DNA from 2 places in the Alkalibaculum bacchi genome. Region 2 is predicted to be linked to the other one. Evidence: predicted binding sites of a transcription regulator. Region 2 holds the regulator's gene; the other holds the start of a gene.

Region 1 (16,159 bases), on a different contig from region 2:
AATTGTAGATAGAAATCTGTTGCACTGGTATCCGGGTATTCAAATCGGTGATACTCTAAATGTGACCATAGAAGACGGAAACGGGAGTCGGAATAAGAAGGTTGAGATAATGGCAATAGGGGACTATTCGATTGGATTCACAAATTCTAATTATCTTCTTATGGCAGAAGAAGGTGCTAAGAAGTTAAGTACTTATAACATTAATGAGGTATATCATATTTTTGCAACGAAGGATTATGATAAGAATACAGAAGATGTATTAAAAGAACTGATCGCCAGTTCGGATCGGTTACAAATGCAAACGTGGAAAGAACGATATGATGAATGGAAATCGGCGCTTGCTGTAACAAGTGGCGCAAGTTATGCTTTTTTAGGAATTCTTGGAGTAATATGTGTGATGAATATGATAAATACAATGATTCATAGTGTTCATGTTCGTAAAAAAGAAATTGGAATGATGCAGGCGATTGGCATGACAGATCGACAGTTAGTAAAAATGTTGCATCAGGAGGGTCTGTTTTATACAATGGGCACGCTTGTGCTCTCTCTTGGTTTAGGAAGTATACTTGGGTATCCGGTATTTTTATGGGCTAGGAACAATGGTATGTTTAATATCAGCGACTATCATTATCCAATTATGGCAGCAGTTATAGTATCGGTCGTAATGATTTTTATTCAACTAATATTAGCTGCTATTTTAGGAAAATCAGTAAGAAAGAAATCACTAATCGATAAAATACGGTTTAGTGAATGATTTTGTTGATTTAGATAATTTAGAATATATAAAAAGATGCTGTTGAATTGAACAGACCATTTGATAGTAATATATTCAAAAGAGCACTGTGTGACAAGCGTTGAGATTATACTTGTACTATTCTATATAAGTGTATACTAAAATAGGGTGATAAAAATGCAAATTAACCGATTGTTTGAAATAGTATATATCTTGCTTGATAAAAAAATAGTAACTTCTAAAGAGCTTGCAGAGCGATTTGAGGTTTCTCCAAGAACTATTTATCGTGATATTGAAACTCTTTCTTCAGCAGGTATTCCTGTTTATACGAGCAAAGGCAAAGGTGGTGGCATATCACTTTTGCCCGATTTTGTGCTGAATAAAGCTATTATAACGGATAAAGAAAAAGAGGACATTCTATCCTCATTAAAAGCTGTCAACGCTGTTAATCTCAGCAAAACAGATACCGCACTTAGAAAGCTCAGTAGCTTGTTTGGTGAATCAAATACAGATTGGATTGAAGTAGATTTTTCTTCTTGGGCTAACACACAGAAGGAAATTGAAACATTCAATGCAATTAAGTCTGCAATATTAGACAAGAAAGGCATTTCTTTTTCTTATGCTAGCGCAAAAAGGCAGCAGACATCACGTGAAGTAGAGCCTTTGAAACTGTGCTTCAAAAGTAGCTCATGGTATTTATATGGATATTGTAAGTCACGATGTGATTTTCGTTTCTTTAAGTTAAGACGAATGAAGGAACTTTGTGTATTAGAGCAAAATTTTCAGCGGAAATCCCCAAATCAAATTTTTTCTAACGAGAATGTATTTCAGGAAGAGTATGTTAGACTAAAATTAAAGCTGTCTGCAAAGGTTGCTTACAGGGTATATGATGAATTCGATAGCTATGAGCGACAAGAGGACGGAAGCTTTATTGCAGAAATTAACTATCCAAAGGGTGAGTGGATATTTTATTACATCACAACTTTCGGTAGCCAATGTGAAATTTTAGAACCAGAGGACGTGAGGAATAATGTGAAAGCAGAATTGAAAAACATATTGAAACATTATCTTTAATATGACACACAGTTGTCGTATTAAGAAAAGTATAATAGCCTTATCAAATATATGGAGGTTATTTAAAATGAATTATGAAATCGTAAAGTTAGAGCAAAAAACAGTTGTAGGTGTTAGTGCAATTACTAGCAATGCTGATCCTAAAATGCATGCAGTTATCGGTGGGCTATGGGAAAAGTTATATCAAGGTGGAGTAAATGCTGCAATCAAAAATAAGATTAACGAGTATGCCATCGGGCTTTATTCTGAATACTCAAATAATCAATACTGCGTTACTGCCGGTAATGAGGTTTCAAAAGTTGAGAATGATGAACTAGATGTAAAAATTATTCCTGCAGGAAAATATGCAAAGTTTTCTATACATGGACATATGGAAAAAGTAGTTGCCGAGGCCTGGGACGAAATCTGGAAATTGGACTTGAACAGGAGCTTTACCGGAGATTTTGAGGAATATCTTAATAGTGATTGGGATCATGCAGACATTAATATTTACATTGCATTAAAATAGAATCCAACATATAAGAAGACCATGTTTATATTATTAAATTAACACATTGTAAAATTGCAATGTGTTTTTAATGCAAAAAAGTACTGTCAAGTAAGAGTTACCCGACAATCAATAGAAAAATCAGATGATACTAGAGGTATTCTGGCTACAATATGCAGAATAATAATAAAAATTGAAATACGGAGTTGACATTTGTTAAAGAGATTTTTAGTCATTGGATTGATAAAAGAAGAAAATCTATTGTTTTCTGGAATATAGAGAACTTCTTGATATAATTAAATTAATAATTAATTGCTAGTAAACATTATATATCTTATAAGATACCAACAAGATAAAAATAGGCTGTTAGTAAAGGAAGGATATTCTCTAAAGAATATATTAACTTATAGATTTGAAAAGATTGCTTTTAAGGAGAAGGTGGATGTGAAAAAGTTTTTTGTTTTTTCTCTAACTTTAATTGTAATAGACCAATTAATTAAACTATTTATTTCACACTATTATATAAATGTTGGCGTGGTTTTATTTCCAGGTATTTTATTCTTTGATCCTATTCAGAACACGAATTTAAATTGGATAGCTAGTATAATTGACTATAAAACCCCTGTGTTACTTATGGTTGTTATTCAGATTTTAGCCTTAGTTGTAACTTTATTATCCTGTCGTTATCTCTCATATCTTTGGATTCAGGGAAAGAAGTGGCTAAATGGATGGTTAATATTTTTTGTTGCAGGTATATCATGTTCATTTGTTGATGTACTCTTCTGGGGTGGGAGTTTAGATTTTATACGATTATTTGACTGGTTTACATTTGATTTTAAAGATATTTATTTGGATATCGGGTTAATTTTCTTGCTATTATATATTACAAATTATTACACGAAAATATATCGTAAAATGAGCACAACAGAACGCAAGCAAACGGCTATATGGCTTTGGATAAAAAAGGGTATGCCTTCATTACCTACGGAATAATAGATATTATCCTAGAAAACTATTTTAAATATAGCAATTAAAAACAAAGGGGGTAAGAATAAGTGTATAAATTTTCTTAAATCAATCAAAGAGGAGAATCATTTTATTACTCCTCTCTTTATTGTGCAAAAAAAGAGAGGCATAATTATTAAGAGTATAGTATTTTATCGTTAGGAGAGGAAAAGGATGGAATGGATAGAACGCTTGAATGGAGCAATAAATTATATTGAAGAGCATCTTGGTGAAGAAATAAATCTAAATGAAGCATCTAAGATTGCTTGTTGTAGTAAGTATCATTTCCAAAGAATGTTTGCATATATGGCGGATATACCATTATCTGAATATATGAGACGTAGAAGAATGTCCCTTGCGGCAGTAGACTTGCAGAGTGGAGATAATAAAGTGATTGATGTTGCCTTAAAGTACGGATATGATTCACCAACGGCATTTAACCGAGCATTTAAAAATATTCATGGTATTGCACCATCACAAGCTAAAGAAAAAGGTGTAGTTCTAAAAGCATTTCCGCCGATTAGTTTCCGAATAACGATAAAAGGAGACAGTGAGATGAATTACAGAATTGAAAAGAAAGAGGCATTTAGAATTGTAGGAGTGTCAAGTCCGCTTGAAAAGGAAATTGAGAAGAATTTTAAGATTGTACCAACTATGTGGGCAAATGCAGCTTCTTCTGGAATGATAGCACAGCTTGCTATGATGATGGATTCAGAACTAAAAGGCTTGCTAGGCGTTAGTTCATGCAATGAAGCTGAGGATTGGAAATACTATATTGCAGTTGCATCGACAAAATCTTTGCCTGATGGGACCGAAGAGTATATTATACCCTCTGCAACATGGGCTATTTTTACAGGTGAAGGAACGAATCAATCAATTCAAGATTTGGAGAAAAGAATTGTAACAGAATGGCTTCCAACATCAGGATATGAGTATGGGAATGCCCCTGATATTGAAGTATATTTAAATCCAGATCCACAAAATGCAAAGTATGAGGTGTGGATTCCAGTTATGAGAAAAGAAAATAATTGAAAAAACTGCTAGTACAAAACTAGTAGTTTTTTCAAAGATAACAATAAAAGAGTTTACACCTCATATATTTCTCTAGAGCCCGAGATAGAAGCAGAGATTGCTTTCTCTACGCAAGCTACTGCTTCTATTTTATCATGATTTTTCAGTGCCCCTAAGATGTTTTGTGCGCTATTATAAACAGATTCACTTCCATATTTCTCAATATATCTAATCCAAAGGTGGGTAACAGGAACGCGAAAAGACCTATAGATTAAGGGAAGCAAAGTGTTTTGACTGATCATAGCCAATTCATGGTAATAGGTGAAAGCGGCATCAGCAGCCTTTTCAATATCATCGTTTAGTATCTCATTTATATATGTCTCCAAGGAGACAATGTTTTCATGTGTGTGTCGATCTACAGACAATTCTACCGCCAACTTATCCACAATCATCTTAATCTCTAGAATAGACCGAATCTCATCCCGGCGTAAGAGCCCCCCATTGTAATTCATAATAGAGAGAAGTGTATCTACTGTACCAAACCTACGATAATCTAATACATATACTCCTGAACGGGGTTTTACCTCTAAAAACCCTTTCCTTGCAAGCTCAGTAATTCCACTGTTTACCACAGCACGACTGACCTGCATCTTTTCTGCAAGGGTACGTTCCGATGGAAGTTTTTCGCCTATTTTTAGTTTTCCAGAAAGAATCAAAGATTCAATTTTCATAACAAAAAGCTCTTTTAATGTAGGGGCTTTTAATTTTACAAAATCCATTTGCATTCCTTTCTTAAGACCGAATTTCCTAACTGGTATAACCAGATAATAAAAATATGGTAACATAATATGGAGTATAAATCAATAGAATACACATTAGTTTGATAAATACTTGACAGTCCCTACAAATATTTATAGAATGTAAATAACTGCACTACTGGTATGACCAGATTGATATTTGGGAGGGAATGATGTTAAAGTGAAAGAATTTAGAGTTCTAAAAATCAAGGAAAGTATATTTGAAGATAATAACAAAGACGCCCAGCGCTTAAGAGAGAAGTTAAAAGGTGAGAATACCTTTTTGCTAAACTTAATGAGTTCTCCAGGAGCGGGAAAGACGACTACATTGGTGAATACCATCCATCGTCTGAAAGATAAACTGATTATGGCTGTAATGGAGGCAGATATTGATTCGGATGTGGATGCAAGGACAATTTCCGAGACCGGTGTGAATGTAATTCAACTGCATACAGGAGGAATGTGCCATTTGGATGCAGATATGACCAGACAAGGACTTGAAGCATTAGATGCAAAAGGGACTGATTTAGTCATTCTGGAAAATGTAGGAAACCTAGTGTGTCCTGCCGAATTTGATACGGGAGCCACAAAAAATGCAATGATCTTAAGTGTTCCTGAAGGGGACGATAAGCCTTTGAAATACCCACTAATGTTCCAGGTATCAGATGTTCTTCTTATTAATAAAATAGATACTCTGGAGGTCTTTGACTTTAATCTCGACCTGTGTGTTGAAAGAGTCAAAAAACTAAATCCAAACATCTCTATCTTCCCTATTTCTGCAAAGACAGGGGAAGGTATGGAGGCATGGACAAAGTGGTTGTATAAAGAAGTGAAAGGAGAGTAAACGATGAAGCAATCAATTACAAAGATGTATTTTCCGCAAGGTTATGAGTGCAAGCACAATGAAAAGGTAATGGCCTTTGCCAATATGCTAGGGCGGAAGGATCCCAAAAAGAATGGATACAAGTGGGATGATCCAGAATATGTTATTTTGGAGGCCGGTGTTGACGACGATATGGCTGAAGTAGGTATAGCTATGGGGTATTTCACTAAGAGGACGGCTAAGGAAATGGCCGAGATTATGGGTAAATCCGAAGACTATTGCTATGAGCAGATGATGAAGCTAGCTTGGTATGGTACTTCCTTTGTAAATGTTATAGATGGGGTGGATACCTTCTGGCATGCAGAAAGCTGGATTCCCGGTATTATGGAGATGATCGTCAATAACCTAGAGGTTGTAAAGAAGTACCCTATTGTCACCTATGCCATGGAGGCCTATGGAAGAGTTCGAGGTCCTATGAGTTCAGGTATGTTTCCTCCAGGAATTGGCCTCATGAGAGTAATTCCCATTGAATCTGCTATTGATAGCAACAGTCGTAGGGCTAGCTATGAGGAAGTTTCAAAATACTTAAATGATAATACGATATTTTCCTGTTCTCCTTGCTCCTGTCGTACAGATAGAGAAATTATGGGCGAGGGATGTGGTCATCTAAAAGAAGATATGTGTATCCAGATGGGACATGCAGCAGAATACTATATCCGTACAGGACGTGGAAGGGAAATAACCAGAGAAGAAGCTTTTGAAATTATTCAGCGAGCTGAGGAAAATGGTCTTATGCACCAGATTCCTAATATTGACGGTTCTGGTAAAACCCATGCTATCTGTAACTGCTGTGGATGCTCTTGTCTATCCCTACGCTCTGGAACTATGTACAAGAACGTGGATATGGTACGGTCTAATTATGTATCCAAGGTTGATAAGGATAAATGCGTAGCCTGTGGTCAATGCGTTGAAAACTGTCCTATGAATGCCATGAGGCTAGGTCAGAAGCTTTGCTCTAATGGCCCTGTAACAGAGGATATTACGACAACCCATACCCCAAGAAACAATGATTGGACAGAAAAAGAGTGGAATATCGATTACCGAACCAATCGGGAAGAAGTTGTAGATACGGGTACAGCTCCATGTAAAACCAGTTGTCCTGCCCACATTGCCGTACAGGGATACATAAAATTAGCAGCTCAAGGGAAGTATACAGAAGCTCTTGAACTGATTAAAATGGAAAATCCATTCCCTGCAGTTTGTGGATATATTTGTAACAAGCGATGTGAAGATGCATGTACCAGAGGCGATTTGGACGAACCCATTGCCATTGACGATATCAAACGTTTTATTGCAGATCAAGATTTAAAGAAAGATAATAGATTTATTCCTAAGAAACGTAATAATTACAGTGATAAAAAGATTGCTATTGTGGGATCTGGCCCAGCTGGATTGTCCTGCGCATACTTTCTGGCCATTGATGGATACGATGTGACGGTATTTGAAAAGGAAAAGGTACTGGGTGGTATGTTGACTCTTGGGATTCCCTCCTTCGTTCTTGAGAAAAAAATTATCGAGGCAGAAATCGATATCTTAAGAGAACTTGGTGTTATATTTAAAACCGGAGTAGAGGTTGGAAAAGATATCACTTTGGATGAGCTTAGAAGTAATGGATACGAGGCCTTCTATCTGGCTATTGGAGCCCAGAAGGGGCGAAAAATTGGCATAGAGGGAGAAGACTATGAAGGAGTCATATCCGGAGTAGAATTCCTTTCACGTATCAATCAAAATGAAAAAGAAACCATTTCTGGTAATGTAGTAGTAATAGGTGGTGGTAATGTAGCCATTGATGTAGCCCGTGTAGCAGTCCGTGCAGGCGGGGAAAACGTTAAGATGTTCTGTCTGGAAAACAGAGAACAGATGCCAGCTTTGGATGAAGAAATTCATGTGGCTGAAAGTGAAGACATCACAATCAACAATTCTTGGGGTCCTAAGCGTATTATAGGAGAGAATGGTAAGGTGACAGGAATCGAACTGATGCGCTGTATCAGTACTATTGATGAAAATGGTCGTTTCAGCCCTAAGTACGATGAAGGTGATACGATGATTGTAGAAACTGACTATGTTCTTCTATCAGTAGGACAGTCTATCGACTGGGGTGGTGTTTTAAGTGGAAGTAAGGTAGTACTAAATTCCAACAATACCATCCAGGTAGACGATGCTACCTATCAGACGAAACAGGCTGACATTTTTGCAGGTGGAGATGTGGTGACTGGACCTAGTTTTGCCATTGATGCCATAGCAGCAGGAAAGCAAGCTGCCATTTCTATTCATCGTTTTGTCCATGAGGGACAGGATCTGTTGATTGGACGTAGTCGTCGCCAGTATTTACAGTTGGATAAGAATGCGGTTATTCTTGATAGTTTCGACAGAACTCCTAGGCAAAGAGCAGGAAATATTGATGGTCAGAAAGCCAAGAAAACCTTCCGTGATATTCGCACATCCCTTAGCGAAGACCAGATGAAGAAGGAAACCGAGAGATGTCTTGGCTGTGGTGCTACGGTGGTGGATGAATACATGTGTGTAGGTTGCGGAATGTGTGCTACAAAATGTAAGTTTGATGCTATCACCTTAGAACGTGTTTATGATGGTGAAGGTGTAGAGTTTTTAGGCATGAAGAAGGCGATTATACCCCATGTGATTAAGCGTAAGGTAAAGATAACCGCCAAAAAAGTTCTTGGAAGGAAAAAATAAGCCATGCACGAACTAGGTATCATGTACCATATTGTTGAAAAAGTGTTGAAAGTTGTAGAATCGAATCAGCTTCAAGAGGTTGAGGCCATTGTACTGCAAGTAGGAGAATTATCTTCTGTGGTTCCAAGGTATCTTCATGCTTGCTTCCCAGCAGCTGTAGATGGCACACTTCTTAAAAATACCAAATTAGAAGTGGAAATACTCACAGCCAATGGAATTTGTAGGGCTTGTGGAAAGGTATTTCCACTGGTGGCAAACTCAGAAGTTTGTCCCGAGTGCCAGAGTAATGAATTTGAGATGATCAGTGGTGGCGACTTCTACCTGAAAGAAATCAGGGCTTGTTGAACTGATTATAAAAGGAAAAGGGTTCGGTTATATTCTAGCCAAAGCCCTTTTTCTGTATTGTTATATCTATACCACTAGAGTATAATCTTTGAATATTATTTTATTAAAAATATCTCCAAAAGCTATATTCATGATTGCAATAATGGGAATACTGTAATGCTTCTAAATATCATTGAAAATAAGAGCAGAGCAAGTCAAGCGGATAAAACGTAATAGTGATATGCTATCTATTAAAGGAGGTGCATATCATGCATGCATGGGAAGCCATACAAAAAACATTGAATTTTATTGAAGAAAATATTAGTGAAGAAATTGATATCGAACAGCTTGCTAAAGAATCAGCATTATCCCTTTTTTATTACCAAAGGTTGTTCTCCCGTCTTGTTAAGAAACCAGTCCGAGAATATATTAAGCTGCGCCGATTAGCTTACGCTTGTAAGTTGCTTGCTAATAAACAACTCCGAATTTTAGATGTTGCACTAGATTGTGGATTTGGAAGTCACGAAACATTTACAAGAGCATTCAAAGAAGCCTATAAAATGACTCCAGAGGAATATCGCAGGAAACCGGTAATGCTTAATCAGTTTGATAAGCCAGATTTACTGTTAAACTACACTATAATTGACGAAGGTGTGCCACTTATTAGTGATGGCATTGTGTTGGAGTTTAACCGTAAAACAATCTTGCACCCAATTCTTTTTATGGGATTCAAAGGTATTATTCCTATTGGGGGACAAATGCCACTTGGCGAAGCTACAGGTATAGATATGCCTGGTGAAGTCTGGGGAAAATTCCACCAAGAAAAACAAATCATTCCTCGGATACAGGGAGGACGCGAACTGGGAGTTGCGTATCTTGGTGATGTACCCGAAGGCTATTTCACTTACTTTGCTGGTGCGGAAGTGCCATGGCAAACAGAAGATTCTCGATTTGTTAAATGGGAGCTTCCTGCCAGAGAATATATTGTTTGCGGATTTGAAGCAGAAGATTTTGAACAACTTGTAACCGTAGTTCTCAATAAAGCTGTAAAATATAGTGGATTTTGGCTAGATAAACACGGATTGACAACGGATGTTTATTCTCCTGAAATGTACTATGACAGCTCACCAGGCAGTGTCTATATGGAATTGTGGATACCGGCATCAAAAAAGTGTTGATTTGTCGCCATAATAACGGTTTTTTTATTACCGTTGTTATGGTAGCAAGTGCGTGTTTACTTCATGTTCTATTTGATCGACATGCCATTTAATATTATTGTGTGCTGATGGTATCTACAATGGACATATGATGAATTCGTTCTACTGGGCCTCGTACAGCTAAGATAACAGACAAAAGGACGATTGCTACTATGATAGTAATTTCTACGAATGGAATATTCCATTGTTCGCCCCAGTGAAAGGTTACCAGTCTTGCATACAAAAACTTATTGACCATTAACCCGACAATACCGCCACAAAGACTTCCTGTGATTGCATAGGTTGAGGCTTCAGCAATAATCATTTTTATTAGCTGCCGATTACTTAAACCGATGGCACGAAATGCTCCATACTGCTTCATGCGAGATGAGACACTCATTGCAAGGCTATTTACCATATAATAATTTGAGGTATTAATGGAAGTCGGAAGATTATACATAATATGTTGAGTCAAATGGGTATACAGTAGTAGAAAAAGCGCTTATTCAAGGAGATATGCTTCCTGAGTATGTGTTAATATGTAAGGTGAGGAGAATATGAATATGAGTTTAGCAGATCCTAGTTCAGGCTTGCCAAGTGCATTTATTATCTTTGCATTTGTTTTTTGGATTTTAGAAAAAGGTCTTATAGTAGGGATTTTGATATATCTATATAAGATACATGGCATGATTAAAAAAAGAAGGAATAGAATAATTTAAAATTCTCATGATAGGCATTTATTAAAATTACCCTTTTTTATTATTAATAAGACTATTTTTGCAGAAAGTTTATAATCATTTATAATATTCTTAAACAAATAAATTTTTTATACTAGGGGGAGTGATTATGTCAAAAATAATTATTATAGAAGATGCCGAAACTATAAGAGAAGAACTTAGAACGTTCCTAACTAAATATGGATATGAGGTTGTTGCGCCAACAAACTTTGAACATATTATTGAATATACTCTAAGTGAGGAACCGGATCTAATACTTCTAGACATAAATCTGCCTGTATTTGATGGATACTATATATGTAGAGAAATAAGGAAAAGTTCAGATGTACCTATAATAGTAGTTACAAGCAGGGATAATGAGATGGATGAACTTATGAGTATGAATTTAGGTGCCGATGATTTTATTACAAAACCATATAATACTCAAATTCTTTTAGCAAGAATCACCTCTATACTAAGAAGAATTCAAGGAGTTCATATTCAAGATATAATTACCTATAATGATTTAAAGTTTAATTTGTCCAATGGATCTATTATATATAAAGGTAATTCAGCTGAACTGACAAAAAATGAAATTAAGATACTTTCTTGCTTGATTAAAAACAAAGGAAAAATCGTATCAAGGGATGATTTGATGGACTTCATGTGGAATTCAGATATTTTTGTAGATGATAATAATTTATCCGTTAATATTACCAGATTAAGAAAAAAACTTGAAGAAGTCGGAATGAAAGAGAGCATTGAGACAAGACGTGGATTAGGATATATACTACCATGAATATAAAAGATTATTTAAAAGATAGAACTTTATTCTTATTGATTCATTTTATGTTATTTACTATAGCGTGGGGCATTATGCTACTTATTGAAATGAGTACTCATATAATTATTCTGATTTTTTGCATCTGGTTTCTTCCTGTTTTTTCTTTTATAATTACAGAGTTTATTAAGCAAAAAAACTTTTATAATGAAGTAACCAACATAATGAATGATTTGGATATAAAGTACCTATTATCAGAGATTATTAAAGAGCCAGAATTTATAGAAGGTAAGTTCTTATATGATTTGTTAAAACAGGCGAATAAGGATATGCATGAACATGTAAAGAAGTATAAAGATATGGAAAGTGAATATAGAGAATACATAGAGACCTGGGTGCATGAGATAAAGACTCCTATTGCTTCAGCAAGACTAATTATAGACAATAATCAAGATGAAGTTACCAAAAACATTAATTATGAAATAAAAAAAATTGAAGAATACATTGAACAGGTATTATATTACTCAAGAAGTAATAATGTAAGCAAAGATTATATTATTAAAGAAATTTCTTTAACTACCCTAGTAAGAAACGCCATAAAGAGAAATTCCAGAGACTTTATAAGTAGAAAGATTTCTATAGATATGGAAGCTGTAGAGGGCACAGTGTATGGTGACGCTAAATGGTTAGAATTTATTCTAAATCAAGTGATAGGAAATTCCATTAAATACATCAGAGAAAAGGGTGGGAAAATAAAAGTATATACTGTTAAAAATGAAAACAATATTGCTCTTACAGTAGAAGATAACGGGATAGGTATTATAGATAATGATATAAATAGAGTTTTCGAAAAAGGTTTTACTGGAGAGAATGGAAGAAAATTTGGCAGGTCTACTGGAATAGGACTTTACTTGTGTAAAAAACTTTCTGATCAGCTTGGCTTAGGATTAAATTTAACCTCGAAAATTGGAGAGGGAACAAAGGTTAGCATCATCTTTCCTTTAGGTAAGGTTAACTTAATGAGTTGATTAACTTTGTAATAACGAGTTTGCAGCTACTGCACATTATAGTAGCTGTAAACTCGTTATTATTATTTTAAAAGACTTCACTATATTTCTAACCTTTCAGAAATGTAACTTTAATAAAATATAAACCAATATGTATTCATAAGTACCCCTGATAAGATAATAAGTGTAAATAAAAAATAGATTTAGGGGGAATTGAAATTGAAAAAAAATGTAATCTCAACAATAATAGTTATTCTTTTATTGATTAGCGTGTACTTCGCTTATACTTACTATAATGGCCCAAAGATTATAGAGGCCGTTGTATCAAAAAGTATCGATGATAATGGAAGGCCTATAAGTATAACCACTAAGTTTTCACCAGAAGATATAGTTTGTTTTGCAGCGAAGGGCAATAGATTCTGGGTTAAAGAAGCACAAGTTGTATGGTATAAAGGCAAAGTTAAAACAGCAAACAGATTTTTGGTTGAAGAAGATATAGTTATAAGCGATGCCGGGTACTTCTCTACCAAACTATCCGTTCCAGAAGGGCTTGAAGAAGGACATTACAGTGTCAGTGTATATGTAAATGGTAGGGATGTTATTGAAACTCACACCGAGTTTGATGTGAAAAGATAAAGATATATGAAATTATGGGGGAAAAGGAATGAATAATATATTAAGCGTTGAAAAAATTGAAAAATACTATGGCAATAAGGGGAATATAACAAAGGCAATTGACAATATAAGCTTTAAGGTAGATAAGGGAGAGTTTGTTGGAATAATGGGACCGTCAGGTAGTGGCAAGACTACTCTTTTGAATTGTATTTCAACTATTGATACCGTTACAACTGGGCATATTGTCATAAATGGTCAGGATATTACAACACTAAAGGCAAAGAACATTGAAGAGTTCAGACGTGATGAATTGGGTTTTATATTTCAGGATTTTAACCTTCTTGACACCCTAACGGCCTATGAAAATATAGCACTAGCCCTAACAATACAAAAGAGGAAAGTTATTGAAATAGATAAATTTATAAAAAAAATTGCAGAGAAGCTTGAAATTACGGAGGTTCTAAAAAAGTATCCTTTTCAAATGTCAGGGGGGCAAAAACAACGAGTAGCTTCTGCGAGAGCCTTAGTTACTGAGCCCTCACTCATACTAGCGGATGAACCTACTGGTGCTTTGGACTCTAAATCATCAAGATTGCTTTTGGATTCATTTGAAAAGTTGAACAAAGAATTTCAATCTACGATACTGATGGTTACCCATGATGCCTTTACAGCTAGTTATGCTCATAGAATCTTGTTTATAAAAGATGGTAGGATTTTTAATGAATTGATACGTGGCAGGGATACGAGAAAAGAATTTTTTAATAAGATCATTGAAGTTGTAACCTTGTTAGGGGGTGACATAGGAGATGTTTTCTAAAATAGCAATCAATAATGTAAAAAGAAGTTTTAAAGATTATTTCATATATTTTATTACCTTAACTTTTGCAGTATGTATATTTTACAGTTTTAATTCTATTGAAGCTCAAAATTCAATGCTTGAAATGGGCAAAAGTACTACGGAGTTTATGTCTACATTAAATACGCTCATAGCTGGAGCGTCAGTATTTGTAGCTTTTATTCTTGGTGGACTTATAGCTTATGCTAATAATTTTTTAATAAAGAAACGAAAAAGAGAGCTGGGCATATACATGACATTAGGTATGTCAAAAGGTAAAATTTCAAGAATATTAATTATTGAAACGATCTTAATTGGTCTGATATCTCTAATTATTGGGATTGTACTTGGAATTATAGTTTCGCAAGGTCTATCCATATTAACAGCGAAACTTTTAGCCGTTAGCATAAATCAATATAAATTTATTATTTCAGTAAGTGCAGTGATTAAATCTGCCCTATACTTTGGTATAATATTTATTCTAGTAATGATCCTTAATCAGCGCACTATTTCTAAATATAAGTTGATTGATATGCTAAATGCATCAAAGAGAAATGAAAAAATTAAGCTGAATAATCCTTTACTCTCAATAGTTGTATTCTTTTTATCTATAGCAATGTTGGTAGGTGCATATATACTAATATTGAAGGTTGGATTAGAAACTGAAAGTATTTTATTTCTAGTTTCTATCATGATGGGAATTATAGGAACTTTGTTATTCTTTTTTAGTCTCTCTAATTTCTTTATCAATATTGTACAAAAGAATAGAAAAGTATATTTTAAAAATTTAAATATATTCGTACTAAGACAAGTGAATAACAAGATAAATACGAATTTCTTATCAATGACTGTAATCTGTCTTATGATTTTTTTAACAATTACACTTTTATTCACTATGTTTAGCTTCAAAGGTAGTTATGATAAGATGATAAAGGGAAATACTTCTTTTGATGGTACAATTCAACTTTTTATCAATCAAGAAGATCAAAAGGTAAAAGATATTAAAGAATATATGGACATAATGGATTTTAAATATAATGATTATGAAAAACAGATGTTTTTCAATGAATATAAACTTAATATAACTATAAATGACTTATTAAGCGAATATTTGACTAAGCAAGAAAAAAAGGATTTTGCTGAAAACTATATAGATGGTCCTGTGTCTACTATAAAAGTATCAGAATATAATTCAATTCTAGAACTTAAAGGGCAGTCACCTATTACTCTAAGTGAAGAAGAGGTCTTGGTTGTGTCCAATTATGAACAAATGAATAATGCTCTATCTATATTTATGGAAAATGAAGACACTATAAATATAGATAATAAAATATTCACCATTAAAAATGAAGTCCCAATAAAGGAAAACATAGTTACTACAGGATCTTATCTGAACTTCTTCTATCTAGTTGTCCCTGACCAGTTCTCTGGAGAGTTAAGTTTATATTCCACAGGATTCAATATAATGTTTGAAGAGAATGATCCTAAACAATCAGAAGAAACATTCTCTAACTTCTTAAATGAGATTTCAGAGAATGTAGAATATAGCTCTATCGAAGTTATCGGAAATACAATAGAGCTGGTACATTTAAGAGTATACGGATCAACAACAATGATTGTATTTCTGGGTGTATATTTAGGTATAGTGTTTTTAGTATCGAGTGCAGCAGTACTAGCATTGCAACAATTGTCTGATATAAGCGATAGCCTTGATAGATATAAGTCTCTTAAGAAAATCGGTGTTACTAACAAATTAATAAACAAAGCGATATTACAACAGAATTTAATATATTTTATGATACCTTTATCTTTAGCAATTATTGACTCAATAGTTGGAATGATTGTAATTAATAAGATATTCAGTGCTTACAACAGTAGTTTAATAGGAAGTTCTTCATTGATGATATCTCTCGCTCTAGCTATAATATATGGTGGATACTTTTATGCAACCTATGTAAGCTCTAAAAATATAGTTCGAAACAGTAATTAATAAGTTGTGTT
Region 2 (16,159 bases):
CTCTCATGCGAGTGAGAAAATACAATGCAAATATAGCCTATGCTTTATGCCTGATATTCATTATTATGAATGCTCTAAAACTCATTTTTTATTTTCCTAGTATTACTTTAAATAAAGAGCACTTCTTTTTCCTACTAAAGCAATACATCCCTTTAGTAACCAATACTGTAACGATTTTCTTTGGCGCTATGCAGATTTCGGAAATCAAATATGATAAATATAAATAAACCAACGCAAAGCGTTGGTTTATTTATATTTAGTCCTTAGGCGCTACACCCTAATCACTCGCACTATGGCTATCTTAGATAGCCTAAATAAAGACTCAAAAGGAATCCCAAAATGCTAGAGACTAACGACTAGTGTCTAGCGACTACTTTTTAGATTTTAGGGACCTAATGATGGCTTCTGCTATTTTTTCCATAGGCACGCCCTTATTCATACTGATCTTTCTTATGTATGTGTATGCACCCTCTTCTGTACATGACTTTTTTTCCATAAGAATGCTTTTTGCTTTTTCTATTATTTTTCGCTCGGCTAGTTGTTTTTTAAGTTTTTCGATTTCTCGGTCTAGTAGTAACATCCTTTCTCCATTAGCTATAGCGCCTTTTACGATTTTTAATAATTCTACTTGATTCATAGGTAAATGTACAGATCCGTATATCCAACCTTTTTCAATCCAATCTATGTAATCATTCCTAAAATCATTTGCTACGATTAAGACCGGACATATTTTTTCAGTATAAATAATATTTACTACATCAATAGCTCTCAAACCACGAAGCTCCTCATCTACTATGACCAAATCAATATGCCTAGTATGGGCAAGGCGAATCAAACTATTTCCATCTTCGCAAGTCAATACATTATAGCCGGATTTTTTTAAGCCTAACTGAATATGAGCTTCAAGCTTTTTATTGTTAATACAAAGTATCAGACTTTTTAGCATACTTTCCTCTCCCATCTGATAGTCCCTAGTCATTACTCTTTAGTCATTAGCTTGCATGTGTCAGGATCTTTCGCTACCGCTCAAGATGACTGGGGTAGCAGCTAAGAATTTATACAGTATATAAAAACGCGCCTAAGGCGCGCCAAACGATTATTTAACTATGGTTCACTTATAATGATTATAACAGTTTACTTAGGGAAATAGTATCTCAAACAATATATTAGATGCTAGTCAAATATTGGTCTAATTCCCACTTTGATACTTGTGTTCTATAGTCATTCCACTCATGTAATTTACCTTTGATATATTTTACCCTTGCATGCTCACCTAATGTATCCATCAATAATTCATCTTGTTTTAATGCTTCTATTGCTTCTAATAAGGTACCTGGCAATGCACCAATTTCTTTTTCTATTTTTTCAACTTCGGTCATATCATACACATTTTCTGAAACAGGTGCAGGTGGCATTAGTTTTTGTTCAATCCCCGATAGTCCAGCCGCCAAATTACCTGCTAATGCTAAATATGGATTTGCTGAAGGATCCGGATTTCGAAGTTCTACCCTGGTAGATGATCCTCTTTTAGCAGGAATTCGAATCAAAGGACTTCTATTTTTAGGAGACCAAGCAATATTGACAGGAGCTTCATAACCTGGTACTAATCTCTTATAGGAGTTTATAGTTGGATTTGTAAGCGCCGTCAAACCTCTTGCATGCTTTATTAATCCAGCAATATAGTGCATTGCTGTATCGCTTAATTGGTATTCTCCATTTGGGTCATCAAATGCATTTTTTTCACCGTTAAATAAAGATTGATTGATATGCATGCCAGAACCTGCAATGCCATAAATAGGTTTTGGCATAAATGTGGCGTGAAGACCATGTCTTTGAGCAATTATTCGAACGACCATTTTAAAAGTCATAATATTATCTGCTGCTTTTAGCGCATCTGAATACTTAAAGTCAATTTCGTGTTGACCTGGAGCGCATTCATGATGGGATGCCTCAATTTCAAAACCCATCTCTTTTAAGGTAAGTACCATATCACGTCTTGCACTTTCACCTAAGTCTACAGGAGCTAAATCAAAGTATCCTGCATCATCATTTGTCTTTAAAGTAGGAGTCCCATCTTCTCCTATTTCAAATAGGAAGAATTCACATTCAGGACCTACATTCATGGTATATCCCATGTGTAATGCTTTTTTAATTGTTTTCTTCAAAATATTACGTGGACATCCTGCAAAAGGAGTATTATCTGGATTATAAACATCACAAATCAATCTTGCTTCTCGTGCAGTTTGAGGTTTCCATGGAAATACGACGAATGTATCTAAATCTGGTTTTAAATACATATCCGATTCTTCGATTCTTGCAAATCCATCAATAGAAGATCCATCAAACATGATTTCCCCATCTAGAGCCTTATCTAATTGCTCTATGGTAATGGATAAATTCTTCATAATTCCTCGTAAATCTGTAAATTGTAAATGTATAAATTCTACGCCCAATTCTTTTGCCTTTTGCATAACTTCTTGTTTTGTCACTCTAAATCCTCCCTATTGATATTCATCTTTTATAACAAAAAACGTCTACAATATGAGTAAAAAATACTCAATTTATAGACGTCATTGTCGTTTATATTTACTTGTGTTTATTATATTTAGTTCTCTTTATTTTGTCAATTTAAATATCTAAATTATCTTCATTCATTAGATAAGTTAAGGTATATAAACTTTCGTTGATTGAAACATTCTCAATAATAATATTGTCTGGAACATTGACATCATTCGGTGCAAAATTCCAAAGAGCTCTAATATTAGCGCGAACAAGAATATCTGCGATTTCTTGACTAGATGATTTCGGTACACAAATAATTCCGATATTAACACCATTATCTCTTACAAAATCTTCTAGTTCCATTATATCATGTATCTTAATATCTCTAATGGTATTGCCTACTAATCTTGGATTAACATCAAACATGGCTAGAAGCTTAAAACCTTCTCTTCGAAACCCTTCGTAATTACTTATGGCTTGACCTAGATTACCAGCCCCTACAATTACGGTTTTGTATTCTCTATTTAAGCCTAAAATGCTTCCTATTTCCTTATATAAATCATTGACATTATAGCCATAACCTTGTTGCCCAAACCCTCCAAAACAATTTAAATCTTGGCGTATTTGAGATGCAGTCAATCCCATAATCTTACCTAATTCTTTAGAAGATATTCTGTTTACATCATTTTCTATCAATTCACCTAAGTACCTATGATATTTGGGCAATCTTCGCACTACGGCCATAGACACCTTTATTGAATTTCTTTGCATATGCTTACTCCTTCCAGATAAACCCATCAAACAAATCTAGTCAACCTATTATAGCAAACTTGATATTATAGTGTCAAATGGAGTTTATTTCTCGTCTTTAATCTGTTAAAATGAATTATTCCTATTATTCACGCCAAAATCTTATTTGAAGTCTTTATTAAGTACAAAATGTCTTATTCGACATATAAATAAACTAAAAATCAATTTTCATATAGCATAAGTTAGGAGGATGAAAATTGCTCACTTGTAATAATATCACTAAAAGTTACGGAATAGATCTTATACTAAATAATGTATCCTTTAAAGTGGATAAAAACGATCGCATTGGCATCGTTGGTAAAAATGGCTCTGGTAAATCAACCTTATTTAAGATTATTACCAACAACTTATACTTTGATTCAGGGGAAATAAATATAAGTAAAGATACCTCTATTGGCTATTTGTCACAAGACTTAAATTTAAATGAGGACATAAGGATTTACGACGAGCTATTATCTGTCTTTCAAATTTGTATTGATCTTGAAGGGGAAATATATAAATATCAGGAGCTCATGAGCCAAAATATTGATTTAAACAATACCATGGATAAATACTCTAAGCTCGTAGAAGAGTTTGAGACCTTAGGAGGCTATGAGTATCAAAGCCGCATACGAGGAATCGCTAATGGACTAGGCTTTAGCGAAGAAGAATTAGATAAGAAAATTGGCGAATTAAGTGGAGGGCAAAAGACTCGCGTCGCCTTAGGAAAATTATTGCTTTCAAAACCTCAGCTTTTTTTATTGGATGAACCTACAAATTATCTAGATGTAACTGCCATCCAATGGTTGGAGAATTATTTGCAATCCTATGATGGTGGACTCATGATTATTTCCCATGACAGGTATTTCTTGGATGCAGTTGTAAACAAAATATTTGAAATTGAAAACCACAAGCTCAATGAGTACAATGGTAATTATTCTAATTATGTAATGAGAAAAAAGGAAAATTTGGATATTCAAATGCACCATTATGAACTGCAACAAAAGGAAATTCAGCGCCAGGAAGAAATCATTGATCGATTTCGGCAGTTTAATCGAGAGAAGAGCATTAGAAAAGCAGAAAGTCGAGAGAAAATGCTAGATAAAATGGAGCGCATTGAAAAACCTATCGTCTTTCAAAAGAAAGCTCGCATTCGCTTCGAACCACAAATTAAGAGCGGAAAAACAGTCTTAGAGGTCATGAATTTAAAGAAGTCTTTTTCTGAAAACACTCTTTTTGAAAATATTGACTTTACTATATTCCGAGGAGAAAAGGTCGGTATCGTAGGAGCTAATGGTACTGGAAAGACGACCTTGCTTAATATTATTGCGGGAAATCTATCTCAAGATCAAGGAGAAATTGTTCTCGGTCACAATGTAAATGTAGAAATGTATCATCAAGAACATCAAGGTTTAAATCCTAATAATAGTATCCTCTCTGAAGTATGGGCATCAAAGCCTGCTGCAAATGAAGGAGAAATACGAAACTTTTTAGGTGCTTTTATGTTTACAGGAGAAGACGTCTTTAAATCGGTAGGCTCTTTGTCTGGTGGAGAGACAAGCAGAATTTCCCTTGCAAAGCTCATGTTATCAAAATCTAATTTTTTACTCATGGACGAACCTACTAATCACCTTGATATGGAGACAAAAGATATTTTAGAAGAAGCTTTAATCCATTATACAGGAACGGTACTACTTATTTCTCACGATCGATACTTTTTAAATAGAGTAGTAGATAAGCTCCTCGTACTTGAGAACAATGGCATTTTTATGTACAATGGCAACTACGATTATTATCAAAAGAAGGTCAATGATGCCAAACTCTTAGAAGAACTAGAAAATCAAGGATCTTCTATGACAAAGACTCAGATGAACAATATAAAAAAATTAGAAAACAGCCAAAAGCAGAAATTAAAAACTCTTAAAAAGGAAATAAGCACCTTAGAGACGAAGGTCAACGAATTAGAAGACCAAATCAAAGAATTTGAGCTCCTCATGTGCAAAGAAGATTTCTACGATGACTATGATAAAGCGAATAGCATTACAGAAGAGTACAATACTACAAAAGAGGTTTTAGATGTAACTTTAGAAGAGTGGACCGAAAAACAGCTTGAACTAGAGCTTTTTAACAATAGCTGAGCGATGGTTGAACTATTGTTAAACAATTGTCTAACTATTGTTAAAAATAATACAAAATTTACAAAAAATATAGGAGATTTTATCGAAAGAAAATCTCCTATATCTTTTTGAATAAACCTACACTACACAACCTAAATTTTCTACTTAAACAATCGTTTAACTACTGTTTAACCATCGCTCAACAACTGTTCAACTATTGTTCAACCATCCTTCAACGATAAATTCGCCACAGCATTTATATCAAAAGCAGAAAACTCTCCTTTTATATACTTATAATATCCTGCACTTGCAATCATGGCTGCATTGTCACTGCATAAATCTGGTTCTGGAAAGTGGATGGATAGCCCTTTGTCTAAGACCATCTTTTCCAAGGTGTTTCGAAGCAAACTGTTCCTTGCCACACCCCCAGACAAACATATGATAGACATATTATTTTCTAGAGCTGCTTTCATGGTTTTATCTGCTAATACATCTATTACGGATTTTTGAAAACTAGCTGCTACATCATTAATATTGACTTCAATATCCTTCATTTTACAGCTATTTAAGTAATTTAAAACAGATGATTTTAAGCCACTAAAACTAAAATCATAACTGTCTTCCTCCAAATAAGCTCGAGGAAAATTTACAGCTTCAGGGTTTCCCAATTTAGATGCCTTGTCGATTGCAGGACCACCAGGATAACCTAATCCAAGGGATCGAGATATTTTATCAAAAGCTTCTCCTGCTGCATCATCTCGAGTTTGGCCTAAGACTTCATATACACCATAATCTCTTACGATGACAATATTCGTATGCCCTCCTGAGGCTACTAATGTGATAAATGGAGGCTTCACTTTTTCATTGTCGATATAATTTGCGCTAATATGCCCTTCCATATGATTTATGCCAATAAAAGGCTTATTTAAGCTAAAAGCAACGGCTTTTGCATAGGATAAACCTACTAATAAGCTTCCAATTAATCCTGGTCCGTAAGTTACGGCTACACCATCTACATCTTCTAACGATATATGACTCTCTCTTAATGCCTTTTCTACAATAAGATCAATTTTCTTTATATGATTTCGAGAGGCTATTTCTGGCACTACACCTCCATAAGCTTCATGAATATCGATTTGAGAGTAGATGATATTAGAGTGACACTCTCTACCATTTTTAACAATGGCGGCAGAAGTCTCATCACAAGAAGACTCAATTCCTAAAATGATTATATCTTTATCTATTGTTCTTTCCTTCTTTCTTTAAATTCTTCTAATACTCCCTTACCTCTTATAAATAAATTTTAAATTTTGATTTCTATTCATTTTACGCTCCATAAGAGAGCCTAGCACTCCTATAGATAAAAGGAGAGCTAAACTTGTACCTAATATAAGTGTTGCAATACTCATAAAAAAGTGAATATCAACCATATTGATGAGTACACTTTCCATTGGATCTAGAATCCAATAATCATTTGTAAAGAATATTTTATGAAAAACAACAAAATACTTATTAAAATCTTGACTTATTACAATTGCTAGGAGTCCCCCCACTACAATAAAGGTTATTGCGCTGTATTTCATGGCTTTGTATAATTTTGTTTTGTCCTTTTTATAAAAACAAATCCCACATATCACTGTAAGAAGACCACAAACGTTTCGTAAGATAATACCAGTATGAAATAGATTCTTTACGTCTTCCATGTGAACAATTTCTCTCTCTTTAAAGACAATCTGCTCTTGGCCGTCTATAACACCCTTTATAGCAAAATCCTGCCTGTCACCTAGTAAAAATTCCTGTATTTCGTCTGTTATTTTCATTAAATCATCGATCTCAATATTGGTAGTCATTACAACTCCATTTTCTAGATATTGATCTCTAAAAAATCCGTCCCACATGACTACAAATTGTACTGTCGTCAAGAGAACAAATATGGGAATGGCTATGACTAAGAGAATAAAACCTATCCTTTTTAACATTTTTTCCTCCACATAATGATGGCATCTTCTTGATTATCTTCATAATATCTTGGGCGAATTCCATATTCTTCAAAATTAAACTTTTTATACAATTGCAAAGCAGCTTTATTGCTTTTTCTTACCTCTAAGGTCATTTTGTAAATATGATGTTCTTCTGCTTCTTTAATCATGTAAGACAGGATATGACTACCGAATCCCTGTTTTTGATAATTTGGGTCAATAGCAATATTGGTAATATGGGCTTCATCTAAGATAAACCACATGCCTCCATAACCTGCAATCTTCCCAGAAGATCTTATAACTACGTATTTGGCTAGAGAGTTTTCTAATTCTTCTAAAAACATATTCTCTGTCCACGGAATAGAAAAACACCTTTCTTCAAGAGTCAAAAGCGCTTTAATTTGATCTTTTTTCATCTCTAAAATGTCTATGCTCATTTATTTGCTCCAATTTCCCCATACAGTTGCATCTTTCCCATGGTATTCTCATAGGATGCTTGTAGTTTAGCTTTTGTGTAATCATTATAATCCCCTTTAAGAGCATCTCTTACAGGAAGCACTTCATAATGAAAGCTTCCATTAGATTCTGTTCGATTTACCCAAGTGGGTATGTAGTTCACTCCTACTATTCTCTTATCTCCAGATACAAAGTCCTTTTCTAAAACTAAATCTACAATGACTCCATCTTCTGTATGTGTGCTATTTGCAATAGAGCCTAAGGTCTCTCGCCTTTGATTTGAGATAAAATTGCCCATAGAGTATATGACGTATTTTGCCTCTCCGTCTATATAAATGATATCAGACTCTTGTATTACGTGTGGATGACTTCCTAAAATAATATCTGCCCCCCACTGAAACATACTATTTGCTAATTCCTTTTGATAAGAAGAGGGTTTTAACTGGTATTCATTTCCCCAGTGAATAAACACGATAGTAAAGTCTGCTCCATTTTCCTTGGATTGTTTAATATCACCTTCTATTTTTTCTTTATCGATGAGATTCACCATATACTCTCTGTCTTGTGATGAAAGCATACTTTCCATGCCATTCAAACCATAAGTATAGCTTAAAACAGCTATTTTAATATTCTCTACTTCTGCAATATATATGTTTTCTCCTGGCTCTTTATAAGTTCCTACACTGACCATATTGTTTTCTGCAATTTTATCGATGGTTCGGATTACTCCATTTTTTCCTTTGTCTAATGCATGATTATTGGCAGTAGCTAGTACATCATATCCTATTCTGCTTAAAGTCTCTACACTTTCATCAGGAGCATTAAATACGGGATATCCAGAAGGCGTTCCACCTGCTGTGGTAGATTCAAAATTGCCTAGTGCTAAATCCGCACTTTCAATGTATTTCTTTACATGTCGAAAGCTTGGATTAAAGTCATACTTCCCATTCTTATATGCACCATCAATCTGAGGACCGTGAAACATAATATCTCCATTTGCTCTTAAGGTAATCCTCTCTACTTTCCCTTCATAGTTCCCAGTGGGATAGGAAAAAACTTCTCTTACTAAATCTTCTTGGGGAGTACTAATAGATAACTGCATTTTCTCGCCATCTGAACTATTTATGAGATTGGGCAAAGTTACAATCCCTACTATAATGACAAGCACTATTAGGATGCGCTTGAATTTTTTTTCCATAATTTCTCCTTTCTACTTCTATTTATTCATTACTTATTTTTCGAAGTAAAACCGATGATAAATTCGCTTCCTTCGTTTAATTTACTTTTAATCTCAAGGGTGGCTTTATGCTCATCAATAATCCATTTAGCAATGCTTAGACCTAAGCCCACACCACCTTGCTCTCTAGAGCGGACTTTATCTACTCTATAAAAACGTTGAAAAATCTTGTTTTTGTCCTCTTCCTCAATGCCTATACCTGTGTCTTTAACGCTAATATAGGCTTTATCTGAAGTGGTCATTAAACTAACCTTTACTTGTCCACCTTTCGGAGTATATTTAATAGCATTATCAATAAGTATGACAAAAAGTTGCTCTAGTCGATTCTGATCGCCCTTTACGAGAACATCATCAGCAATAATGCTTTGCAAAAGAATATCTTTTTCTCTTGCTAAAACGGACATCTTTTTACACACATTCTCTACAATAAGAGATAATACTACTATTTGCATATTAGCACTAATCTGCTTATTATCCATTTGGGCTAAGGTTAACAAATTTTGCACCAATTTCGCCATAACATCTGTTTCCGTATAGATATTATCAAACCATTTTTTATTTTCTACAATCGTTTCTTCTTCCTTTAAGGATAATACTTCAAGATTCGATTTGATAATGGTTAAAGGAGTTCTAAGCTCATGAGAGGCATCTGCCACAAACTCTTTTTGCCTTTCATAAGATTGCTTTACAGGCTCAAGAGACCTTTTTGCAAGAAATGAGCTTATAATAATCAATACAATCACGCTACAAAGTCCAATAGTAACAATGATAAAAAAGAGCTGATTAAGGATAAAATGGTCTATTTCACTAGACTGATAAACTTGAATAACACCGCCTATGCCATTTGGCAAGGTATAATACTGAGTGTATATTCGATAATTGACATTGCTTACCTTCATCTTTTCAAATTCTGTAGATTGATTTTCATATACTTCTCTCGATTGCTCAAATAATTCTTTGATTAAATCTTGGTCTACATAATTTAAAGAAGACAATCTTCCATTATTGTCCCATACGATATAGTGAACATCTAAAGAATTTCTGAGAACATTCTTATTAGAGGAGTCTTCTTCCATATAATCCTCTATAATAATAAAATCAAAAGTTCCAAGTTCTTGGCTTCGCCTTATGATTTGATTCGCTTTATCTCTCAAAGTCACCTTTGAAGATTGACCTAATGCATAAGAAAAGATACTTACAATGGAATAAGAAAAGACGAGTAAAAAACATATTAAGATCAATGCATTTGTAAGAGTTAATTTTCTGTGAAGTTGTTTAAACATCTTTCACCCTTAAGGTATATCCTACACCTCGAACAGTATCAATACTGATATTAGTATGTTTTAGTTTTTTTCTGAGATTGTGTATATATATTTCAATATTGTTTTCATTTACATCACTATCTAGACCCCAGACTCGGTCTAGAATTTGCTCTCTAGTAAAAACTTGCTCCGGACGTTTAATGAGCATTTCAAAGAGCATTGCCTCTTTATAGGTTATTTTCTCAGGTTTTCCATCAATCTTTATAGTGTAGTTATTCAAATCAAACTCAACGGTGTCTAATTTGATGGTATCTTCTATATAGTCTTTATCTACTCTTCTACTCAGTGCCCGTATTCTCGCAAAGAGTTCCTTGGCTGCGAAAGGCTTGACTACATAATCATCTGCACCAGTATCTAATCCTTTTACAATATCATCTGTAGCATCTTTTGCTGTCAACAAAAGAACAGGAGTATTGTTACCCTCTGCTCGAAGTTCAGATAATATCTCTAAGCCGCTTTTATAGGGGAGCATAATATCAAGAACAATTACATCATACAAACTAGACTTTGCATAGAGCAATCCTTCTTCCCCATCATTTGCAATATCGCATTCTATATTTTGAATTTTACACATCTCTTCTAAGGCATCTGTAACCTTTTTTTCATCTTCAACAAAAAGAACCTTCATATAATCTCACCTTTAGATTCAATTATTCTATTTTTCCATTATACCACTAGAAGCTTTATTATATATTAATTTTTTACACAAGAAAAGCGCCTACTGGCGCATTAGTTGCTAGTCATTAGTCACTAGCATTGGGGTATTGCTTTGGGGTCAAGATCGTTCTCTTGCGCTCAGGATGACTGGGCAGAAGTTAGGGGCAAAAGCAGGACTTTCCTATTTAATAAGGAAATGGTAGTCAAATTCTGATTGCTGAACGCTGGTTTCTGGCAACTAAAACCAAACATACTTTACATGACCAGCTTAAAGAGCCTCAAATTTAACTTCTACAACTCTATCTGATCAATAGTGGCTCCACCTAAACACTCTTCGCCATCGTACAGCACTACTTCCTGGCCTGGTGTAACAGCCTTTTGTTTTTCGTGAAAAATTACTTTTATCTTGTTTGCTTCTAAAACTTCTACATCAACGCCTTGGTCACTTTGTCTGTATCTAAACTTAGCTGTACAGCTAAAGCTTTTAGCAGGGGCATATCCTTTTACCCAGTTCATATCCGTAGCTATAAGAGAATGAGAATAAAGTCTAGGATGGGAGTCTCCTTGAACTACGTAAAGGGTATTATTTTCTAAGTCCTTATCTACTACAAACCAAGGATCACCACTTCCTTGACCACCTATACCCAGACCCTTTCTCTGGCCTAAGGTATAGTGCATAAGTCCAGAGTGTTCTCCTCTTACTACTCCATCTAAATCTTTTATTGGACCTTTTTGTGCAGGAAGGTAATTGTTTAAAAATTGATTAAAATTTCTCTCCCCTATAAAACAGATTCCTGTAGAATCTTTTTTCTTAGCCGTCACAAGCCCTTCTCTTTCTGCTATTTCTCTAACTTTCTTCTTTTCTAAATGACCAATAGGGAACATCGCTTTCGATAGCTGTTCTTGTCCCAATTGACAAAGAAAATAAGTCTGATCCTTATTATTATCTACACCTCGCAGCAATCGATATTCTCCATTTTGGGAATCGACTTGTGCATAGTGGCCTGTTGCTAAATAATCGGCCTCAGTTACATCTAATGCGTAGTTTAAAAAAGCTTTAAATTTAATTTCTTTATTACAAAGTACATCAGGATTTGGTGTTCTTCCCCTTTTATATTCTTGCAAAAAATAAGAAAACACATTATCCCAGTACTCTTTGACAAAGTTTACACTGTAATAAGGTATTCCAATTTTATTACAGACTTTTATTACGTCTTCATAATCTTCAGTCGCTGTACAGACACCATTTTCATCCTCTTCATCCCAATTTTTCATAAAAATGCCGATGACATCGTATCCTTGTTCTTTTAATAGGACTGCTGCAACAGAAGAATCCACTCCTCCAGACATACCTACCACAACTCTGGTATTCTTACTCATTTAATCAACCTCTTATAATTTCTTTTACTGTCTATTTTATTATTAATGGTGTTATGAAGTCAATGGTAAAATAGCGGAATGCTTTTTAGTTAGACGGTTGGTCCGTTTGACAGGTTACATGCTTTATTGCTTTGTAAATTTGCGAAATTTTCAATATTGAAAGAAGATAAACGAAAGCTAAAAACAAAACCTTCAATGAACAATGAAAAATCAACATAGAACATCAAACAGTACAAATATGCGACCTCTATTAAATCTCTTTAGTACTGTTAATTGTTCACTATTCAATATTCGCTGTTCATTGCGACGTTAGTCGCATATTTGCTGACCACCTGACCATCTTAATGCTGACCACTAAAAAAAATTTTTTTTGATTAAAATTTTTTTTTTAAAACATACTAATAACAATTCATGAAAGGAGTTGTATCAATGGATAAATTAGCACTAGTACTCGTTATTATTGGAGCAATTAACTGGGGTCTAATTGGATTTTTCCAATTTGATTTGGTTGCAGCTATCTTTGGCGGACAAACAGCAGCACTAAGCAGAATCATCTATGGTCTCGTTGGATTAGCTGGACTTTATTCTATTAAATTCTTAGTAGGAGAAAGAAGAGTAGATAGCTGATAGAAACGAGGTGGTCAGGTGGTCAGCAAAACCGTGGCCACCAATGGTGGCTATTATGGCGGAACGGTGAGACACCGTTCCCTACCTCTTCTAGCCTATAGACGAGTTTTTCCACTTTCCACCTTTAACTCTACACATCATGCTTTTCCCATCTAACTGTCCAACTAAAAGATTTCCGCTTTCCGCATTCAGCTTTCAGCTAATTACAATTTTATTATTTGAAAATCTTCCGTATATTTACTCATTATTTCCATCTCTCTTCTCTGAGAAGTAAAGATGATGATCTGCCTATTAGATGATTTTTTTATAATATATTTTAGTACATTAGACAATCGATTTTCGTCGTATTGAATAAAGGTTTCATCTAATAACACGGGAAAGGTGGTACTGCTTATAAATTCATTTAATCCCAATCGAAAGGCAAAATAAATTTGATCCATAGTACCTGAACTAAGTTTATTTAAGTCTATAAATTGATGATATATAGGGTCTTCAACTTTTATTTCTAAATCTTTAGATACTTTAACTACTTTATATTTTTCTGTAATCTCTCCTACAATTTTGCCGAGAAGTCTGTTTAACTCTGGTGCAAATTCATTGTGAATTTCTGCTGAAAGTTTTTGAATGGTATCCATAGCTAATTGTAAGGCGTCTTGTTTTCCTTGAAGCTTTTCTAATTCTCTTTCATGGTAATGAATATCATTTTCTACATCTGAAAGATCAACTAATTCATCTAAAATACTCTCAACACTTCCTTGAAGTTTAGATTTCTTCAAATTCATATCATTGATTTCTTTATCTTTTGCATTTTTCTTAAGTACTAATGCATCTAGATCTAATTCTACCTTGAACTGTGCATATTGAGAGTATTCTAAAGCTTTTGCCTGCCATTTATCTAGTTCTTTTAAGGGAATAAGGGTCTCTAATAATATGGTGCTGTTTTCTAATTGTTTCTCTAGTGCTTCTACATCCCTTTTACTTTTCAAATGGGCTTCATATGCTTCAATACTTACAACTTTATTCTTTTGGAGAAGTTTTCTTACCTCTAAATCAAGGCGTTCTATCTTGCTTTTATAATCATCAATGGTTTCATTAAACTCTTTTGTCTTTTGTCTTTCAAAAACGAACTCTTCACCTACAGCCTTTCTCTGCTCTTCGTATTGCCTGCCATAATCTGAGGTCTTTTTATAAAAGTAAATAACAAAGAAAATAAAGATAAGAAGAGTGTAAAAAAGAGGATGAAGAATACTACCCAGAAGACCGCAAATACTTGCTATACTGCTTAAGATCATAAATCTTTTGCTTTGATTCTGTTTTTCTTTTAAAGAATCCACTCTTTGTTGATTTTGTTCATCTTTTATCTCTGTTTTATGGGTACCTTTTTTAGAGATCATATCCTCTACATGCTTTTCTAATATTTCAATTTCCGTCCGCATGCCCTTTATGCGATCATATTCTTCTTCTGAAACCTCTTCATAGGAGATTTTAGAGATTTTTTTTAGAATTTCATTATTTTCTTTTAATTTTGATTCATATTCTTGCACTTTGCATAATGCTTCATAGGACTGACCGGATAAAATATTCTTATGATACTCTTCCCTCTCTATTATTGCTTTTTGAATACGATCTTCTATTTTGTTGATTTCTTCCGTGAGCTCTTCTACCTTTATCATATTAGATCGTATTTTATCTTTATCTTCTTGAAGGCTTTTAATATGATATTTTACTTTATAAATAGGCGAGTCTTTTCTTCTTTCCGTTCCAATCTCATTATAGCTATCATTTAAACTCTTTAATGCCTTCTGAACAGATAGATCTCCCTTGCTTTCTCCTAAATTAGCAAGATAGTCTTTTAACTCTTCAGATAGCTCTTTGCTAGTTCTACATCCTAGTTGAGAGATGCTCACAGTATTATTGTAAATTCTCCTATTCATCATACTCTCCTCAAAGGGTGCATACAGTTTTATTGCAGAATCGTAGTAAAATTCCTTGCTAATATCTTCACCTGTTCCCTCATCATAGAGCACTACTTTATCTTTGCCTTTTAGAAGATTTCTCTCTATTCGTACCTCTCTGCAATCTTCTTCATAAATCAGAATGCCTTCATAAGAACTAGAAAACATGGGCAAGTATTTTTCATAATCAGGATTATAGGTTCTACGGCTTTTATAATCTTTATAAAAACCAAAGAACATAGCCTCAATAAACTTATGTACAGTGGATTTTCCAGCTTCATTTTCTCCATATATAATATTAATTCCTGGTTTTAGTGAAATCTTTTTATTTTGGTACTTGCCAAAAGAAGTAATGATTAATTCTTTTATATACACGGTTCACTCTCCTTTAAAAGAGCTTCTAAACCCAAATACAAGGCATCTTTGTTTTTTTGTTCCTCTAAATCCAATCTCTTCATTTCGTCTATGAACATCCCAATAATATTATCTTTATTTTCTAAATAGATTTTCTCTAAATCGTAATCTGGTCTAGTACTATCATTGATTTCTACATAGTAAAATTCTTTAGTGGCCTCTTCCATCAATTGTTCTATATTAATATCTGAATCTCTAAATCCCTTCAAATGGAGCCTATAAAGGTTTTTTCTATCTTTAAAACTACAGAGTTTATAAAGGATTTCTTCATACGTCATCTCAGGGGTACATTCTACTTCTTTTATGAAGAATTCTCTTTTAGCCATAGGCACGAATTGTACCTGCAACTTATGAACGCCTATTACTCCTAATAACACCCCTCGATCTCCAACTTCTCCAAAATCTAAAGGTTCCGGGCTACCTGCATACCTCATATTTTTTTGTATTTCATCTTGTTTATGTATATGACCTAAAGCAATGTACTGAAAAGGAAATGTAGCCAAATGATCTTTATCAATTGGCAGATATTGTGAGTTCTTATTGTACACATCTCCATGAAGCAAAAGAATGTTCTCTTGAGACTCATCTAATTCACCTAAGTCAAAGGTAAAGGGCTCTTCTATATACTTGGTCGTCCAGGCAAAGCCGTATACATTTGTCTGAAGCTCTGGAAAACTAACCTTTGTCAGCTTCCTAGTTTTAAAGACTGTAACATTAGGATTCC

The links. Region 2 encodes Rex, which represses fermentation and respiration genes when NADH is low (regulators of the CRP and FNR family bind a similar motif). Its sites were predicted from a motif close to ATTGTTAANNNNTTAACAAT; they were not measured.
Region 1: a site for Rex is predicted at 5,190-5,209, ahead of hypB (hydrogenase nickel incorporation protein HypB). Genes of this name have one in related genera too.

The regions. Positions count from the first base shown of each region.
Region 1 is NZ_QNRX01000006.1:163,626-179,784, reverse strand. It holds gene DES36_RS06315 (FtsX-like permease family protein) at 1-754, shown strand, start outside; gene DES36_RS06310 (helix-turn-helix transcriptional regulator) at 911-1,807, shown strand; gene DES36_RS06305 (GyrI-like domain-containing protein) at 1,875-2,315, shown strand; gene DES36_RS06300 (signal peptidase II) at 2,739-3,287, shown strand; gene DES36_RS06295 (AraC family transcriptional regulator) at 3,474-4,331, shown strand; gene DES36_RS06290 (FadR/GntR family transcriptional regulator) at 4,385-5,089, opposite strand; gene hypB (hydrogenase nickel incorporation protein HypB) at 5,289-5,951, shown strand; gene DES36_RS06280 (FAD-dependent oxidoreductase) at 5,955-8,684, shown strand; gene DES36_RS06275 (hydrogenase maturation nickel metallochaperone HypA/HybF) at 8,688-9,029, shown strand; gene DES36_RS06270 (AraC family transcriptional regulator) at 9,278-10,186, shown strand; gene DES36_RS06265 (FtsX-like permease family protein) at 10,281-10,622, opposite strand; gene DES36_RS14780 (hypothetical protein) at 10,768-10,923, shown strand; gene DES36_RS06260 (response regulator transcription factor) at 11,051-11,719, shown strand; gene DES36_RS06255 (sensor histidine kinase) at 11,716-12,729, shown strand; gene DES36_RS06250 (hypothetical protein) at 12,928-13,344, shown strand; gene DES36_RS06245 (ABC transporter ATP-binding protein) at 13,373-14,140, shown strand; gene DES36_RS06240 (FtsX-like permease family protein) at 14,130-16,148, shown strand.
Region 2 is NZ_QNRX01000001.1:80,678-96,836, forward strand. It holds gene DES36_RS00380 (hypothetical protein) at 1-227, shown strand, start outside; gene DES36_RS00385 (ANTAR domain-containing response regulator) at 371-946, opposite strand; gene glnA (type I glutamate--ammonia ligase) at 1,167-2,471, opposite strand; gene DES36_RS00395 (redox-sensing transcriptional repressor Rex) at 2,629-3,273, opposite strand; gene abc-f (ribosomal protection-like ABC-F family protein) at 3,510-5,429, shown strand; gene tsaD (tRNA (adenosine(37)-N6)-threonylcarbamoyltransferase complex transferase subunit TsaD) at 5,630-6,652, opposite strand; gene DES36_RS00410 (TIGR01906 family membrane protein) at 6,692-7,387, opposite strand; gene rimI (ribosomal protein S18-alanine N-acetyltransferase) at 7,381-7,824, opposite strand; gene DES36_RS00420 (CapA family protein) at 7,821-9,041, opposite strand; gene DES36_RS00425 (sensor histidine kinase) at 9,071-10,363, opposite strand; gene DES36_RS00430 (response regulator transcription factor) at 10,356-11,030, opposite strand; gene mnmA (tRNA 2-thiouridine(34) synthase MnmA) at 11,351-12,439, opposite strand; gene DES36_RS00440 (DUF378 domain-containing protein) at 12,869-13,066, shown strand; gene DES36_RS00445 (ATP-binding protein) at 13,270-15,396, opposite strand; gene DES36_RS00450 (metallophosphoesterase family protein) at 15,387-16,159, opposite strand, start outside.